DNA from 3 places in the Rhizobium fabae genome. Region 3 is predicted to be linked to each of the others. Evidence: riboswitches for the same ligand, from Rfam matches in the RefSeq annotation. Region 3 holds a riboswitch; each other region holds the start of a gene.
The links. Region 3 has a riboswitch for thiamine pyrophosphate ahead of thiC (phosphomethylpyrimidine synthase ThiC). Riboswitches for the same ligand answer to the same signal wherever they lie in the genome.
Positions count from the first base shown of each region.

Region 1: another riboswitch for thiamine pyrophosphate. It lies ahead of EFB14_RS18365 (YkoF family thiamine/hydroxymethylpyrimidine-binding protein); the one in region 3 lies ahead of thiC (phosphomethylpyrimidine synthase ThiC).
Region 2: another riboswitch for thiamine pyrophosphate. It lies ahead of thiM (hydroxyethylthiazole kinase); the one in region 3 lies ahead of thiC (phosphomethylpyrimidine synthase ThiC).

Region 1 covers NZ_ML133652.1:214,806-220,758, reverse strand. The annotation lists gene EFB14_RS18385 (ArsR/SmtB family transcription factor) at 1-60, opposite strand, end outside; gene EFB14_RS18380 (SDR family NAD(P)-dependent oxidoreductase) at 164-934, opposite strand; gene soxR (redox-sensitive transcriptional activator SoxR) at 1,065-1,529, opposite strand; gene EFB14_RS18370 (NADPH-dependent FMN reductase) at 1,613-2,191, shown strand; TPP riboswitch at 2,352-2,465, shown strand; gene EFB14_RS18365 (YkoF family thiamine/hydroxymethylpyrimidine-binding protein) at 2,456-3,076, shown strand; gene EFB14_RS18360 (ABC transporter permease) at 3,076-3,882, shown strand; gene EFB14_RS18355 (ABC transporter ATP-binding protein) at 3,879-4,637, shown strand; gene EFB14_RS18350 (ABC transporter substrate-binding protein) at 4,648-5,658, shown strand; gene EFB14_RS18345 (acyltransferase family protein) at 5,829-5,953, shown strand, end outside.
Region 2 covers NZ_ML133647.1:404,933-410,885, forward strand. The annotation lists gene EFB14_RS07830 (GNAT family N-acetyltransferase) at 1-21, opposite strand, end outside; gene thiD (bifunctional hydroxymethylpyrimidine kinase/phosphomethylpyrimidine kinase) at 240-1,049, opposite strand; gene thiE (thiamine phosphate synthase) at 1,046-1,681, opposite strand; gene thiM (hydroxyethylthiazole kinase) at 1,678-2,481, opposite strand; TPP riboswitch at 2,531-2,627, opposite strand; gene EFB14_RS07850 (hypothetical protein) at 2,716-4,041, opposite strand; gene EFB14_RS07855 (S8 family peptidase) at 4,050-5,714, opposite strand.
Region 3 covers NZ_ML133648.1:153,360-159,312, reverse strand. The annotation lists gene EFB14_RS09355 (ABC transporter substrate-binding protein) at 1-4, opposite strand, end outside; gene EFB14_RS09350 (putative bifunctional diguanylate cyclase/phosphodiesterase) at 113-2,503, shown strand; gene EFB14_RS09345 (hypothetical protein) at 2,584-2,808, shown strand; TPP riboswitch at 2,962-3,093, shown strand; gene thiC (phosphomethylpyrimidine synthase ThiC) at 3,183-5,009, shown strand; gene thiO (glycine oxidase ThiO) at 5,011-5,953, shown strand, end outside.

The DNA of each region.
Region 1 (5,953 bases), on a different contig from region 3:
TCCAGCGAGCTTATGCAATTCCTGGCCGGTCATCCCCGGCTCCGGTTTAGGCAACGGCATTCGATATCTCGGAAGGAAGGCAATGAGGTAGATCAGCACGATAGCATATTCGCAGAAGCGAATTGGTCAAAAGTGATGAAATGCCAAAAAAGGTCCAAACAAATCAGCAGATAAGCTGGCCGCCATTGATCTCGATCACCTGGCCGGTAATGTATCCCGAAAGCGACGGAGCGGCCAGGAACAGATAAGCCGGCGCACAATCTTCCGCCGTGCCGAGCCGCTGCAGCGGGATGGATTTTCTGGTCTGCTCCAGCTTTTCGCGGGAGGAATAACGCTCATGGAAGTCGGTTTCGATCGTTCCCGGCGAAACGCAGTTGACACGAATTCCGTCCGGCGCAAGCTCGCGGGCAAGCGCCTTGGAATAGGTCGAGACGAAGGCTTTCGAGGCCGAATAGATCGAAGAACCAGGACTGCCGCCGGTCAGCGCTGAAATCGAAACCGTGTTGACGATGGCAGCCCCTTCAGCCGCCTTCAATGCCGGCAGCAGTGCCCGCGTCAGCGCCACCACCGACGTCTGATTGAGCCGCACGACCGCCTCATAATCCGTATCGGTCAGCGCATCGGCAGGAAAACGGCCGAGCATGGTGCCGGCATTGTTGACGAGCACATGCACCTTGTCGAAGAAGGCGAGAGCATCTTCCGCAAATCCGGCCGCCCCGCCCGGGGCGGAAAAATCGGCATGCAGCAGCAGCGCCCGCCTTTCGGATTCAGCCGTCAGCAGGAAGTCCGGCAGATCCCGTCCGGGTTTGCGCCCGGTATGGACGATCACCTTCGCACCGCAGTCCAGGAATTGCCGGGCGACTTCGAGGCCGATACCGCGGCCGGCGCCGGTCACGACGACATTGCGATTTTCGAACAGTCTGGGATGAAACACGAAGCCGTCCTCCTCGCGGACAGTGCCGCCGGTTGCGTCATTCGCCCCTTAACATATGAGCGCGCTGCCCGAAAGAAAGGCGCGCATCGATCTTTCCCGGGAGAGACAGCCAAGTCTCTCCCCGAGAAGGCTAGATTTCGGTTTCCAGAAGCCGCGCACCCGGCCCCTCCTTACCAAGCCGGTCGCAAGGATTGCGCAACGGGCAGCTTTCGATCGACAGACAGCCGCAGCCGATGCAGCCAGTCAGGCGGTCGCGCAACAGGCTCAGCCGCCTGATTCGCGCGTCGAGATCATCCTTCCAGCGCGCCGACAGCGTCTGCCAATCGGTGACAGTGGGCGTGCGCCCCTGCGGCAGGGACTCGAACGCCGCCTGGATCTCCGAAAGCGGAATGCCAACACGCTGCGCCACCTTGATGATGCCGAGCCGGCGCAGCACGTCGCGTCCATAGCGCCGCTGGTTGCCGCGGGAGCGGATACTCGAGATCAGCCCCTTGGTTTCGTAAAAATGCAGCGCCGAGACGGCAAGGCCGCTGCGCTCCGCCACTTCGCCGACCGTCAGCAGCTTGCCGAGTGGCGCTGCAGAAATTGTATCCATCGCCCCTTGACCTCAATATTAGTTGAGGTTTTATAACCCTGGCTCCTGCACTCGTAAAGCACAATCGCAACAAGGAGCGACGCATGAAAACACCCACCAGGCTGGCAGTCATCTACGGAAGCATAAGAGAGGGGCGCATCTGCGACCGGGTGGTCAAATGGCTGGTGCACGAGCTCGTCCGCTTCCCGCAATTTGATGCCGTCGACGTTATCGACCCACTGGAATTCGCTCTGCCTGCCGGCCGAGAAATGGCGCATCCTGAAATCGACAGGCTCGCCGGCCGGCTCGGCTTGGCCGACGCCTTCATCATCGTCACGCCGGAATACAACCACAGCTTCACCGCCGCGCTGAAGTCGATCATCGATCTCTTCTTCGAGCCCTGGCAGGGTAAGCCCGTCGCCTTCGTTTCCTATGGCGGCATATCAGGCGGGCTGCGTGCGATCGAACAGCTGCGGCTCGTCTTTGCCGAACTCCACGCCGTCACCATCCGCGATTCAGTGAGCTTTGCAGCACCTTGGGACCGCCTCGACGCCGCCGGACGGCTCGACAATCCGAGCGACGCGCTGCGGGCGCTCGATCGGATGATAGCGCGGCTGGAATGGTGGACGCGGGCGCTCGTCACCGCGCGCAGCGAGCGTCCCTATGCCGATATCGCCGCCTGAGGCTGAAGGCTCCGGTTCCGTTCCCGGCAGGTACGGAACCTTGGGAACACCCGGGCAGGCCGTCCGCCCGGGTGTTTTCCCGTCCCTCAGGCATATCCCGACAGCGTGGGGGTTACCAATTTAGCGGTTGCAGGACGAAAACCCCGGTGATAATTTCCGCGCCCATTAACAGGGGAGCTCCGTGTCGCCGGGGCTGAGATGCGAGGCGCGAGCTTCCGGACCCTTCAAAGCTGATCTGGGTAATGCCAGCGGAGCGAGGTCCAAATGTTCTCCGGCGCACAAGTGTCACTCTATCCGATGTCCGGCGATTTCGTTGGCATCATCCTTGATGCGGTCAAGGCCCTCGATCCCTATCGCGACAGGCTGCGCATAGAGACCGACGACATCTCCACCCTGCTGGTCGGCCCGCCCGATCTCCTCTTTGCCGCCATGCGCGATCTTTTCGTCACCGCCGCCCGAACCGGCAAGCATTGTGTGCTGTCCGCCGCCGTCTCGCGCGGCTGCCCGGGCGAGCCCGACGACGCCATCTGCGGCATCAATCCTTCCGCCGGCCGGACGGAATCGCTTGCCGATCGCATATCGGCGGCACTGGCCGCCGTTGAAGCCACCGCCGATACAGGACAGCCGACCGCTGCGCAATTCTCGCTCTACGTCATGGGAACCGGCACCCATATGGAGGAGATTTACGGCTGCATCGACTTCTTGAAACGTTCCGGCGTCTTCGACCGTTCCAAGAATTTCTGCACCAGGCTGGGTGGCGATGCCGGCGCCGTCTTCGCGACCATTCGCGAAGCCTTCTACCGCTTCGGCGACGCCGAGGGGCATGTGACCCTCGATATCACGATTTCCGCCAACAGCCCGACGAAGCCTGAAACCAAACGCTGATGAGATCGCCGCCCCCTTCGGATTCGCGCCTTTCGGCGCTCCGCGCCGCCCTATGCCGGGGGGCGCCCGCCTTGCTGGCCGGTGGCGCCTTTCTGGCGGCATGGGAGCTTTATGTCGGTCTTTCCGGCATCAAGCCCGCCATCCTGCCGGCGCCCTCGCGCATCCTCGTCCAGGGCTGGCTCAATCGCGACGCGCTGATATCAAACACCTGGCCGACGCTCGGAGCCACGCTCGGCGGCTTCGCCCTGTCACTTGCCTTTGCCTTCGTCTCGTCGATCCTCATGGATTTCGTGCCCTTCATGCGCCGGGCATTGCTGCCGATCTTCATTGCCAGCCAGACCCTGCCGCTGGTCGCGATCGCTCCGCTCGTCGTCCTCTGGTTCGGCTTTGGCCTGCTGCCGAAGATCCTGCTGGTGGCGCTCGTCACCTTCTTTCCGCTGCTCGTCGCCCTACTGCAGGGCTATGAATCGACCGACCGCGACATTGCCGAACTGCTGAATTCGATGAAGGCGAGCCGCTGGCGCATTTTCCGCCTGGCCCGGCTTCCCTCCTCGCTGCCCTATTTCTTCGCCGGTCTCAGGATTTCGATCACCTATGCCGTCGTCGGCGCGATCTTTGCCGAATATGCCGGCGCCGCAAGCGGCCTCGGCATCTATATCCTCAACGCGAAGAACAACTTCCGCCCCGATCTCGTGCTTGCCGCCGTCGTCGTCAGCGCCTTGTTGACACTCTGCCTCTTCGGGCTGACGCTCACCATCCAGCGCCTCGTCATGCCCTGGCAGTCATCCAAGGAGGGGCGCCGATGACCGATGCAATGGTGGAACTGCGCAACATCTCTAAATCCTTCGACGGCTTGAAGGTTCTCGGCGATATCTCGCTGAGTGTTGCGAGCGGCGAGTTCGTTTCGATCGTCGGTCCATCCGGCTCGGGAAAATCGACGGTGCTGAGATTGCTGACACAGGCGCTTCGCCCCGATTCCGGCAGCATGCTTTTCAACGGCGCGCCGCTGGAACAGACGCCGCATTCCTTCGCCTTCATGCCGCAGCGCGATGCGCTGATGCCCTGGCGCCGGATCATCGACAATGCAGCACTCGGCCTGGAGGTAAAGGGCATAAGCCGCCGGGCGGCCCGTGCCACTGTGGCACCCCTCTTCGAGCGATTCGGCCTTGCCGGCTTCGAACGCCACTATCCCTCCGAACTGTCAGGCGGCATGCGCCAGCGCGCGGCACTGCTGCGCACCGTCATCCAGAGCCAGGACATGCTGCTGCTCGACGAGCCCTTCGGCGCGCTCGACGCGCTGACGCGCACGCAGATCCAGGAATGGCTGCAGGGCATGTGGACCGAACACCGCTGGACGGCGCTGTTGATCACCCACGATGTGCGCGAGGCCGTGTTCCTTTCCGATCGGATCTACGTGCTCTCGGCCCGTCCGGCGCGCGTCATCCGCGAATTCCGCGTTCCCCTGCCCCGCCCGAGAAGCATAGCCGATCTCGGCTCGCCGGCGGCCCAGGCGATCGAAACTGAAATCCTGCAAACCCTGCTTCACCCGCAAGAGACCTGAGGAGGTCACCATGCTGCTTCTCACCCGCCGTCAGACGATGTTCGCCGCCATCGCGGCAAGCCTCGCCGGCCGCCCCGCTTTCGCCCAATCGGCGCCCGCGAAGGTTCGCATCGCGCTCGACTGGACGCCGAACACCAATCATATCGGCATCTATGTGGCCCAAGCGAAGGGCTTCTATGCCGCCGCCGGCCTCGATGTGCAGATTCTGCCCTTTGCCGACACCAGCGCCGGCACTCTGGTATCGAACGGCGTCGCCGATTTCGGCATCTCCAGCGAGATCGAGGCCCTCATGCAGTGCGCCGCTGGCGGCGACGTGAAGATGGTCTACGGCATCGTCCAGACCGAAACCGCACGGCTGATCTTCAAGGGCGGCCGCGATGACATCAAGAGCGCAAAAGACCTCGACGGCAAGACCTATGGCGGCTTTGGCGGCACCTGGGAGAGCGCACTGATCTCCTCGATGATCCGCAACGACGGCGGCAAGGGCGAGTTTCATACGGTAACCCTCGGCACTTCCGCCTACGAGGCGCTGGACAACGGCTCGGTCGATTTCACGCTGGAGATCTACACCTGGGAAGGCATTGCCGCCGAACTGGAAAATAGGAAGATTGCCCGCTTCCACTATTCCGACTACGGCGTTCCCGACGAGCAGACGACCGTCATCGTCTCCAGCGACGCCTATCTCTCGGCAAATCGGGAGAACGCCCGCGCCTTCATCCAGGCGACGCGCCAGGGTTATGCATACTCTGTCGACCATGCCGAAGAAGCCTGCGACCTGCTGATATCAGGGAGCAACGGCGCGCTGATGAACACTGAACTGGTGAAGGCCTCGCAGAAAGCATTGATCGACGGCCACTATCTGAGGTCGGAGACCGGTGTGATCGGCACGCTTGACCCGGCGAAGGCCAATGCCCTCGGCAGCTTCATGGTCGAGAACGGCATTCTGGTCGATGCGAACGGCGCCACGCTCAAGGAGAAACCCGACTTTTCCACCTATTTTACCAACGAACTCCTCGGCTGAGTCTGCCCTGCGCATATCGCGCAAAGCTGCGCAGCGGTTTTGCGATCGCGACATGCGGAAAACCAAAAAGCTGAGGCGCGGCAAGCGAATCTGAAAGATCGCGACGCGCTTTAGCCTTGCCCGCTACGGCTTTCCGCTGCAAAATCAGTCGGGCAGGGCGGGGAGGCACGATGCGACAAGAGGAGAGACTGGCCGGAGCGGACTTCCTGCGCGCGACGGCCTGTCTTCTGGTGCTAGCCCACCATCTCGTGCTCCGGTTGGATATGCGCAGGATCCCAGACGAACTGGCGCCAAC
Region 2 (5,953 bases), on a different contig from region 3:
ACTCACAAGCAGGTCTGGCACCTGTCACTCCTCCGATATTCCGTTATTGCGGAATGTATCCCCTTTTAATGTTATAGACTTGGCCATCTGACCGGGCTTGTCAACAAGGTTTTTCAAAGGGTCAAAGGGACTACCCGCTGCTGCAACTGCAGTTTCAACGCAAAGTAGGTGCCGAACGCAAAAACGGCCCGGGAGGGCCGGGCCGTTTTCGATTGGCGGTATGTTTGCTGGGCGCGCGCTTATTCGCCGTCTTTCCACAGCGCATGAAAATGCTGCACCGGGCCGTGGCCGGAGCCGACCGAGAGACTTCCGGCAGCCGCGACTGCGCCGGCAAGGTATTCCTTCGCGATGGCGACAGCCTCCCGGGCCGAGGCGCCCTTGGCGAGTTCGGCGGCCAGCGCGCTGGAGAGCGTGCAGCCGGTGCCGTGCGTGTTCTTGGTCGGCACGCGTCGGGCTTCGAACCAATGCAAGCCGTCGGCCGTGGCCAGCACGTCGGGGCTTTCATCGCTTTCGAGATGGCCGCCCTTGACCAGCACGGCGGCCGGGCCAAGCGCCCGCAGCTGTTCGGCCTGCGCTGCCATCTCCGCGCGGTTGGCCGCAACCGGCTGGTGCAGCAGGGCGGCGGCTTCGGGAAGGTTCGGGGTCAGAAGGGTTGCGAGCGGCAACAGCCGGCGGGTCAGCACGTCGACGGCTTCCGGCGCGAGCAGGGCAGCTCCACCTTTGGCGATCATCACGGGATCGATAACGATCGGAATGTCGCGATGGCCGGCGAGTGCCGCGGCGACGGCTTCGGCAATGCCGGCATTGGCGATCATGCCGATCTTGACGGCATCGACTCGCACATCGGCAAAGACGGCATTGATCTGGTCGGCGACGAATTGCGGCGGCACCAGATGCACGCCGCTCACCCCTTGCGTATTCTGCGCCGTCAGCGCCGTCACCACCGCCATGCCATAGACGCCGCGGGCGGAAAAGGCCTTGAGATCGGCCTGGATGCCGGCGCCGCCCGAGGGATCGGAGCCGGCGATGGAGAGAACGTTGCGGATCATGGACGAACCTTTCGGATTTCGGCAGCGATGCGGCGCGTGGCCGCTTCGGGGTCGGGCGCGCCGCAGATGGCGGAAACGACCGCAAGTCCCCTGGCGCCTGCGGCAAACACTTGCTCCACATGGCCCGCCTTGAGCCCGCCAATGGCAACCGACGGCACCGGCGAGGTCTTCACCAGCCTTGCAAGGCCATCAAAACCGATCGGCTGCTTGTGGTCGGCCTTGGTCGGTGTCGCAAACACCGGCCCGACGCCGGTATAATCGACGAGATCGGGATCGACGGCGCCGGCAAGCGGTTCGGTTTCGACCGAGAGGCCGAGGATCATATCGGGGCCGATCATCGTTCGCGCTCTGCGCGCATCCATGTCCTCCTGGCCGATGTGCAGGCCGTCTGCGCCGATGGCGATCGCCGCCTCGACATCGTCGTTGACGATCAGGAGGGCGCCGGTCCCATCGAGCGCCTGTTTCAAGGCACGGCCGGTCTCGATCATGCTGGCGGTGCCGGCATGTTTGTCGCGCAGTTGCACCATCGTCGCCCCGCCGGCAGCGGCAAGGCGCGCCGTTTCGACCATGCCGATCCCGGCGCAGAGATCAGGATCGAGGACGAGATAGAGCGAAAGGTCGAAACGCTTCATGCGGGCAATATCCTTGCCCTCGCGTCGAGCGTTTCGGCGTCGATTGCAGCCAGCGCATCGAGGAAGCGCCAGGAGAAGGAGCCGGGGCCGGCGGCACCCAGCGCTGCATCTTCGCCGGCGACGGCGAAAGTTGCGAGAGCTGCGACAGTCGCGCCGAAGAGATCCTCGGGCGCGGTCGCAGCGAAGGCGCCGACGAGGCAGGTGAGCGAGCAGCCGAGTGCGGTGACCTGGGGCATCAAGGCCGATCCGCCCGCAACGCGGACCGCCCTTTCACCATCGGTCACGAAATCCACCGCGCCGGTGACGGCGACGATCGCCCGCTGCCGCTCGGCGAGCCGCCGCGCAGACTCTTCCGCCTGTTCGACCGGATCGCGGCTGTCGACGCCCTGGCCGCGGCTCTCTCCGCCGGCAAGTGCGATGATCTCGGAGGCGTTGCCGCGGATGATGGCGGGGTTGAGCGCCAGGAGACCGGCAACAGCGCTGCGGCGGAACGCCGTGGCGTAATGCGCGACCGGATCGAGAACCCAGGGTTTACCGGCTGCGTTCGCCGCCTTTGCAGCCGCGTGCATGCCTGCGATCCATTGCGTCGAGAGCGTGCCGATATTGATGGTCAGCGCGTTTGCGATCCCGGCGAATTCGCCGGCTTCCTCCGCAGCATGCACCATGGCCGGCGAGGCGCCTGATGCAAGCAGGACGTTTGCGGCAATGTTCATGGCGACGTAATTGGTGATGCACTGAACGAGCGGCGGCTTTTCGCGCATCGCCTTCAGCATCATTCCTGGCGTGGTCTCGGTCTGCATATTGCCCCTTTCAGGCGGGGGCAGGCACGGGGCGCTTCGTGCGGGCAAGCCGCAACCCCGAGCGACTCCCTCCGCCGGCATGATCCGGTTCAGGTTCGAAGGGTGCTTCTCAGCCCGTCTTTCGACGGACGCCCCTGTCTCTCATCAGGCTCTATTTTGCAGAGAACGGGGCGCATGTCACCCCGAAAACGACAATTCTGCGACCGTGCAGTGCGGCTAATTTGCGAAAGGCGATCAGCCGACGATCTTTGCCAGCAACCGTCCGACATCCTCGTTCTTCACGTTGTTATGGGCATCCGAGGTCGCCGTCTTGACGATGTATTTGTCCGCCAAGAAGGTGTTCACCTTGCCGGCCTGCGGCGCGAAGACGGTGTCCGTATCGTCCGCGACGGCCTGTCCGGCTTTCAGGTGCTGGGGGCCGTTTGCTCCCATCGCGCCGAAGGCGTCGTTCGCATCGCCGATGCTCTTGGAGATATCGCGCGACAGGCGCGAAGCCAGCGCATAGGCAAGCGTGCAGGCGAGATCGTTGTGGGTGTGAGTGACGCAGATCGGGCCGGTCGGTTTGCCGACGACCTCAGGGAAGGCGCCGGCAAGGCCCGGCTTGATCTCTTTGGCGAAGCCATTGTGCGAGAAGGCGCCCTGCAACAGGGTGAGCGAGAAGAACTCCAGCTTCGGGACCGGCGCGAGCCTGTTCGCCGCCGCCGAGACCAGCCGGGCGCCGAAACTGTGGCCGACGAGATGCAGGCGGATCGGCCGTTGCAGCACGAGCTTCGACAGCACGCGTTTCGTCAACGCCTCGCCGACGATGCCGGCGCGGTTCTTCATTTCGTAATAGGTCAACTGGTTCAGAAACCGCGCCACGGCGGCTCTTGGGCCGGAGATCAGGCTGGAGACGACGTCGCCTAGGCCCTGCGCCTGGCCGACCGGGCTTTCAAGATTGAAGGTCGGCGCCGGGACGAGGCCTTCCATCAGCACCCTGGCGCTGGTGGCATCGTCGGTCGCGAGCGCAATCGGTTCGACATCCGCCTGGAGTTCCGTGTCTGCTCCGGGAGAACCGAGCGCCTCATTGCCTTTCCTGACGAGGAAGAGCGACGTCGTTTCATCGAGAGTCTTGGCTGCGGCCCGCGCCTTTTCGGCCGTGGCGACGCCATCCGGCCCGAAGAGATCCTCGAAATCGGCCAGCACCTGGTTGAAAGCCTCGTCGTCGAGATCCTTGAGGGCTGCCGCTGTCCCGTCGGCTGCCTGGGCTCCGCCGCCAGCCGTCACCAGCGTTTCTTCGTCGAAATCGGTGCGATAGGTTTTGGCCGGCCAAACGACGCCGGTGATCGCGGTGCGGCGCGCCTTGTCGGGCGTAAGATTTTTACAGGCATTCGCCCAGAGCGTTCCGTAGAGCGTGCGGGCATCGTCCTTGGTGTTCTTCCAGCCATGCGACATGACCACCAGATCGGTCATATCGGGCTGGTTCAGCAGCACAGCGAGCTTTGCCGTCAACGCGGGATCGATCGCGCCGTTCTTGTCGAATTCGAGCCATAGAAGTGGCGAGGGTCCAAGCGTTTCCATGTGTCCTCCTACACAGCTTGCAGCGTTCGCATCAGATCGAGCAGGCCGGCGCCCTGAAACTCCGGCCGTCGCTTGAGGTCGGTCGCAGCGCCGACGAAGATCTCCTTGACGCGCTCCGGCTGGCCGAGAAATTCGCGCCGGACGGACAGGAAGGCGGCGATCGCGCCGGAAACGTGCGGCGCGGCCATGCTCGTGCCGGTATCCTCCCGGAACGGTGCCTCTCCCGGCTTGTCGCGGTCGTAGAGCGCGCAGGAAATGATGCGCTCGCCTGGAGCGACGAGATCGGGCTTCATGCGACCGTCGGCGGTCGGTCCCTTCGAGGAGAAATAGGAGACGCCATAGGTGTGCGGCATATCGCGATGTGTCGACCCCACAGTGATGGCGAGCGCCGCATTGCCGGGGTCCATGATCGTGCCGCTATGGGCGGCGCGCTCCGGCGCTCCGGAAAATTGCAACACCGTGCCATAGCCGGCATTGCCGGCCGCAACGACGACGCAGACGCCCGAGCGGACGAGCCTGTTGACCTCGACGCAGAGCGGGCTCTGCCCTGCCGCGAACCACACCGGGTTGAAGGGATAGCCGAGGCTGAGGTTGATGCCATGAATCTTGATGTTGCGCCCGTAATCGTTCGAACGCTGGACGTAATTGATGGCGGCCAGCAGGTTGCTCAGTCTCCCCTGCCTGTCGTTGATGAGCACCTTCAGGCTCATCAGCTTGCAATGGGGCGCCATGCCGGAGATCACGCCCTGATATTCGTCGGTGACCTGTGATTTCGTATCGTCCTCGTTGCGTATTTCCGAAGTGACAGAGATTTTCTCCACCCCTTGCGTCGTCGGGTTTTCCGATATGGACGTGCGGCCTGCGATGATGCCGGCGACATGAGTCCCATGCCCGGCGGCGTCGGTCAGCGCCGTTGCGGGTGCGGAGGCCGGATCGGGATTATCAGATGTAAAATCCCAATGGCTGAGGCCATCCGGCAATTCGAGCGTTTTCAATGTCGAGAAATGCGGATGGTTCTTGTCGATGCCGGTATCGGCCACCGCCCAGACGACGCCCTTTCCGCTGGCCGCAAAAGAGGCCTGCGCTGCATCGCATTTGATCGTCCTGATGGATTCATAGACGCAGCGAGATATCTCGTGATCGAGCCAGATCTTGTAGACGAGCGGGATATCTCTCTGCTTGCCGTCGCTCTTCTTTTTGTCGTCGCTCTTGGGCATTGTCCAGATCGACAGCCGGCCGATGGCGTCCCGCGTCAGCGTCGCGAAAACGTAGCTGTCGGTCCAGAGCGATTTGGCGGCAATCCTGCTGCCATTCGAAAAGATCTGCGAGAGATCGAGCCTGCTGTCATCGGAGACCGCAGGCATGCCGAGCGGTGCCGACATGCCGAAACGCCGCAGATTGCTGCTTTCATCCGTCGCGCCGATCCTGTCGAGGTAGAGCAGATATGCCTCGAACAAAAGCTGCCGCGCTGCCGTCACGCCGCCGGGAAAATCGCGATTGAATTCGACGACGACATCGAAACGCTCAGGAGTTTTGCTGGCTCTCCTGGGGCGGTCCGGATCGCCTTTCATGAACGACGAGAGATCGCCCCCGATTCGGGTCTTGACCAGGTTTTCCTGAATGCTGTCCCCGGTTTCGGTTCGGGGCTGGGCCGGTCGCTGCCGTTTCGCCATGCGGCTGTCCTCTCCCTTTTCGGGAAGAATAGCAGCGGCAACCGTGGGTGCAATGCATTTCTAAAATACATCTCTGTATTCGTGGGAAGTGGCTGCATACACAGCTTGTCGGAGGTTTGCTGATTAACCTTGAATGGTGGGAACGTCGAAAAAGCTCTTTTCTTCGACGGCGCGCGCTGATCTTCGAGCAGACTTCTTCTGCGCCTGTATAGTGATAAATTATTCATCCTATACGTTTG
Region 3 (5,953 bases):
GCATCGTCGGAAACTCCTTGGGGCGTCGTCGATCTCTGCCAATAGTGCGCCTTAGCTTTTAATTCTACGTGAACGCTTCCTTGTTACTGTCGGTGGACGACGCCCGCTTCTAGTGGTGTTCAGGGGTCTAGGCTTGCACATCGTTCGTCCTTCCAGTTCCAATACGTTTCAGCAATCCTGGATCGCTTCGGGCAGAATTCTCTTTCTCATCGCCGTCAGCGGGCTTGGCGCGATCGGGCTTGTCGTGCTGTCGGCGCTGTGGGCGGGAACCGAGAGCGACGCTGCGGCTCTCGATCGTCAGCGCCAGCTGGTCAATGCGCGCCTGCGGGAACAGGTCACTCAGGTAGCCCATGTCATTGGCCAGTTCGGCAATGGCTATCTCGCACGAGTCCATCCTGCCTCCCGTTCGGCCGGAGTTTCCTCCAGCCTCGACATGGTTTTGACGGCGGCGACGGGAAGCGCGATCAGCCAGACCGCAATGTCCGCCTTCGGCTACGACCAGGCTTTCGTCGTCGACGAGAAGGCCCAACTGCTGATGATGGCAGACGCCCAAACGGAGAAGCGTTTTCGCTGGATGAAGCCTCTCCTTTTGCCTCTCCTTCAGGATGCCCGCCTTGCCGCGAGCCCTGGCGCGGCTTCCAACGAACGACTGTCGTCGTCAATAGAAAGCCGCCGTGCGAGCGCAGCGCAGCCCAACCGTGCGCTGGCCAATCTGATGCGGCTGGAAGGTCGCCCGACGATCGTTGGGGTCGTGGCCATCGACGAAGCGCCTCAGGGACAGCAGCAGCCGGCGCGGCAATTCCTCATCGTCGTGCGGTTCATCGACGGCGCGGCACTGGACGAATTGAGCCGGCAGCAGGGCCTCAACGGCGCACGCTTCGCGCGCACGGCCGATGCTGACGAAAACGAGGTTGCGTTTCAGATCGACGCGACGGCAAACGGCGAACCGATCGGCTTCATCGTATGGCGGCCCGACCTTCCGGGTTCCAGGGTGATCGGCCGGCTGATGCCGGCGCTTTCGATTGCCGCCTTGGTGATCGCGGTCCTGTTCTCGTTCCTGCTCGTGCGTCTGCGCAGCAGTCTCGGCGATTTGAGGAAAAGCGAGCTGCATGCAAGGCAGCTTGCCCTGCATGATGTGCTGACCGGCCTTCCCAATCGCGCGCTGTTTGCGATGCGCTTCGACGAGTGCCTGGCCGATACGCAGAATTCGGTCGAACGCTTCGCCGTGGCGCTTCTCGACCTCGACCGATTCAAAGCCGTGAACGATACGTTCGGCCATGCCGCCGGCGATGAACTGATCAGGATGGCCGCCGAGCGGATCCGGTCGGTGCTTCGCCCCGATGACACGCTTGCCCGGCTCGGAGGGGATGAATTTGCCTTGCTTCTCCGGGATATCAGCGACGATCAAATTTTGCCGGCAATATGCGAAGCGATCGTTGCCGAACTCGGTAAACCCTTCCCGCTTCTGAAGGGTGAAGCAGTCGCGCAGGTCGGCGGCTCGATAGGCGTGACTGTCGTGCCGGACGCCGGGCGGAACGCCGATGACCTCATGCGCTACGCCGACGTCGCGCTTTACGAGGCAAAGGTCGGCGGAAGAGGTCAATGGCGCGCCTATTCGCCATCCATGGACGGCGGCAGGAACGCGCGCGACATTCTCAAAAACGAATTGCGGGAAGTTCTGGCCAAGGGCGCGGCCTCATCCAGCGGTGGCATGCAACCCGATCCGTGCGCAAGCAGGCCGGATTTCGGATCGCTCGAAGTCCATTATCAGGCGATACACCGCGCTGAGGAGGGATATCAGGCATCGGGTGCCGAAGCCCTGGTGCGCTGGCGTCACAGCCAACGCGGGCTGTTGACGCCTGCGAGCTTCATCGCCGTCGCCGAGGAGGGCGGCCTGATCGACGCGCTCGGTTTCTGGGTATTGCGAGAGGCCTGCACAGCCGCCTGCAACTGGCCTGAAAACAGCTTCGTTGCGGTCAACGTATCTCCCTCCCAGTTGAGGAGGCCAAAATTTGCCGAGGAAGTATTCGCCGTGCTTCAGGAGACCGGGCTGGCGCCGTCCCGGCTTGAACTCGAGCTCACCGAATCCTCGCTCATCGAGGATAACTCCGACGTTTATACGGTGTTGACATCGCTCCGCGGCCGCGGCGTTCAGATTTCACTCGACGATTTCGGAACCGGCTATTCGTGTCTCAGCCACCTGATGCGCTTCGATATCGACAGGATCAAGATCGATCGATCCTTCGTCTCGTTGCTCGGCACGAAGGCCAACGGGGCAGCCATCATCGGCGCCATTGTCGCGCTTAGCCGCAACCTCGGCATCTCGACGACGGCCGAAGGGGTCGAGACCGAATATCAACGCGACTTCCTGACCGCCCTCGGCTGCACCGACCTCCAGGGCTATTTCTTTTCCAAACCGGCCCCGCTTCGCGAACTCGATTGTTTCCGCCAGCCTGAGGACGCCGCCGGGCCGCGCACGATCGGTCCAATAGCCGTTGCGTGAAAGGCGTTGCCCTGCGAGATAAGACGCCGGGCCTGATATCATTGATTTTGGAGGAGAATATATTACGTCGAGCCATTCGGTTGTTGCTGACCGTTGTCATCGTCCTGGCCGTGGTCATCGGCTTTCGCTGGTACCGCTATGTCACCAATGCGGAAAGCCCGTATGATGAAGTCGGCATCGAGTTGAACAGCCGAATGCCCGCCCCGATCAACAAATGGGGATGCGTCACACTGCACGCTACGTTCGGTGGCGCCTTGCCGCCCTATGGCTGCCAGGATAGCGCAGATGCCCGCAAGTGGCGGTAAGCCGCCCCGGCCGCCGCTGACGGAAAGACAAAATCGAGCATTTCAGGCAGGCCTGTCGGGTCGCATCGAACCATCGCGCATGTCGATCTGCCTTCATCACGTCCCTCTCGGTTCCAGGCTTGACATGGGCTCGACCGAGGACGTAGCCTCCGCAGCATTCACCAGGGGGGTCCCGGCAAGGGGCTGAGATACTGCTGGACAATACGGCTTTGCCTGTTGTGGCGCAGTGACCCGTTGAACCTGATCCAGTTCATACTGGCGTAGGGACGGTGCAAGCGCTCGAAAGGCATTGGATTCGTTTTCGAATCCGGGCTGGCGTCTTTTCATCATTCCGGCGTGAGGACTGGGTCTCCAAACCAAATTGGAGCCTCACCATGACAATTGTCGCCAAGAACCTTCACCCGACCGTCACGACCGGCCCTTTGCCGGCATCCCGCAAGATTTTCGTCCCAGGAGAACTGCACCCGGATATCCGCGTGCCGATGCGGCAGATCAGCCTCCATCCGACCTCAGGCGAACCGCCGGTGACCGTCTATGATTCCTCCGGCCCCTACACGATCGAAGGCGCCGATATAAGTATCGAGCAGGGTCTTGCCGCATTGCGCCGCGACTGGGTGCTCGCCCGCGGCGACGTCGAGCCCTATGAGGGCCGTCGCGTCCGCCCCGAGGACAACGGCTTTGCCAGCGGCGACCGGCTGACGCCGGAGTTTCCAACAAAACGTCAGCCGCTGCGGGCCAAGGACGGCAAGGCGGTCACGCAGCTTGCCTATGCGCGTGCCGGTATCGTCACGCCGGAGATGGAATTCATTGCCATCCGCGAAAACCTCGGCCGCAAAGCGCAGGCAGGCACGATGCTTCGCGATGGCGAGAGCTTCGGCGCCCATATTCCCGATCACGTGACGCCGGAATTTGTCCGCCAGGAAATAGCCGCCGGCCGTGCGATCATTCCCGCCAACATCAATCATCCGGAATCGGAACCGATGATCATCGGCCGGAATTTCCTGGTGAAGATCAATGCCAATATCGGCAACTCGGCCGTCACCTCGTCGATGGCGGAGGAGGTCGAGAAGATGGTCTGGGCCGCCCGCTGGGGCGCCGATACCGTCATGGATCTTTCAACCGGCCGCAACATCCACAATATCCGCGAATGGATCGTCCGCAATTCGCCGCTGCCGATCGGCACCGTGCCGCTTTACCAGGCGCTGGAAAAGGTCGAGGGCATCGCCGAAAGCCTCACCTGGGAAATCTATCGCGATACTCTGATCGAACAGGCCGAACAGGGTGTCGACTATTTCACCATCCATGCCGGCGTGCGGCTGCACTACATCCCGTTGACCGTCAACCGCGTCACAGGCATCGTCTCGCGCGGCGGCTCGATCATGGCGAAGTGGTGCCTGCATCATCACCGCGAGAGTTTCCTCTACGAGCATTTCGAGGAAATCTGCGATATCTGCCGGGCCTATGACGTCTCCTTCTCCCTCGGCGACGGCCTGCGCCCCGGCTCGATCGCCGACGCCAACGATGCGGCGCAATTTGCCGAACTCGAGACGCTGGGCGAGCTGACCAGGATCGCCTGGGCGAAAGACTGCCAGATGATGATCGAAGGGCCCGGCCATGTGCCGATGCACAAGATCAAGGAGAACATGGACAAACAGCTCGCCGTCTGCGGCGAGGCGCCTTTCTACACGCTGGGACCGCTGACGACCGACATCGCGCCGGGCTACGATCACATCACCTCGGGGATCGGCGCGGCGATGATCGGCTGGTTCGGGACGGCCATGCTCTGCTATGTGACCCCGAAGGAGCATCTCGGCCTGCCGGATCGCAACGACGTCAAGACCGGCGTCATCACCTACAAGATCGCCGCCCATGCCGCCGATCTCGCCAAGGGCCATCCTGCCGCGCGCATTCGCGACGATGCGCTGTCGCGCGCCCGTTTCGAATTCCGCTGGGAAGATCAATTCAATCTTTCCCTCGATCCGGAGACAGCCCGCTCCTTCCACGACGAGACGCTTCCGAAGGAGGCACACAAAGTCGCCCATTTCTGTTCGATGTGCGGCCCGAAATTCTGCTCGATGCGCATATCGCACGATATCCGGTCGGAAGCGCAGAAGGAGGGTCTCGAAGCCATGGCCGCCCGTTACCGCGACGGCGGCGACCTCTATGTCGAGGTCTCTTCCATCGAAGCCCCGGGTGCTTGAGATGCGCGTCCTTGTCAAAGGGGCCGGCGTCGCCGGCCTCGTCGTGGCGCACGAACTGCATGCCCGTGGCGCCGAGGTAAAAGTCCTGGATCCGCACGCAAACTTCGATCGCGCCGCGTCCTGGCTGGCGGGTGGCATGCTGGCGCCCTGGTGTGAGCGGGAAAGCGCCGACGACGCTGTGCTCCGGCTCGGAGCACAGGCGGCCGATCGTTGGGATGCCATCCTGCCAGGACACGTCGCCCGCAATGGGACGCTGGTGGTCGCGCCGGCGCGCGACCAGGGGGAGCTGAAACGCTTTGCCGGCCGGACGAGCGGTTATCGATGGGTCGATGAGGAAGACATCGCAGCGCTGGAGCCGGTGCTTGCCGGGCGGTTCCGGCATGGCCTGTTTTTCGCGCAGGAAGCCCATCTGAATCCCAGGCATGCGCTGCGCGAATTGAAAGAAAAACTCACGGCGCTGGGCGTTGTTTTTGCAGCTGGCGATATCGAAGAAGACGGTTTCTCCGATATCGTCGATTGCACGGGTGCCGCGCGCATCGGGCAGGTTGGCGATCTGCGCGGCGTGAGGGGCGAGATGCTCTATCTGAGTACCGATGAAATAGAGCTTTCACGGCCCGTTCGCCTGCTTCATCCCCGCATCCCGGTCTATGTCGTGCCTCGCGGCGGCGGCCTCTTCATGGTCGGCGCCACCATGATCGAGACCGATTTCGACGGACCCATTACCGCACGCTCGCTGATGGAATTGCTGAACGCGGCGTACACGCTGCATCCGGCCTTTGCCGACGCTGCCCTCGTCGAAACCGGCGTCGGCATTCGTCCGGCTTTCCCCGACAATCTTCCGCGGGTCGTGTGGGAAGGCAATGCCGTCGTCCTCAACGGCCTTTATCGCCACGGTTTTCTCCTGGCGCCCGCAATGGCGGCACAAGCCGCAGATCTCGTCTTTT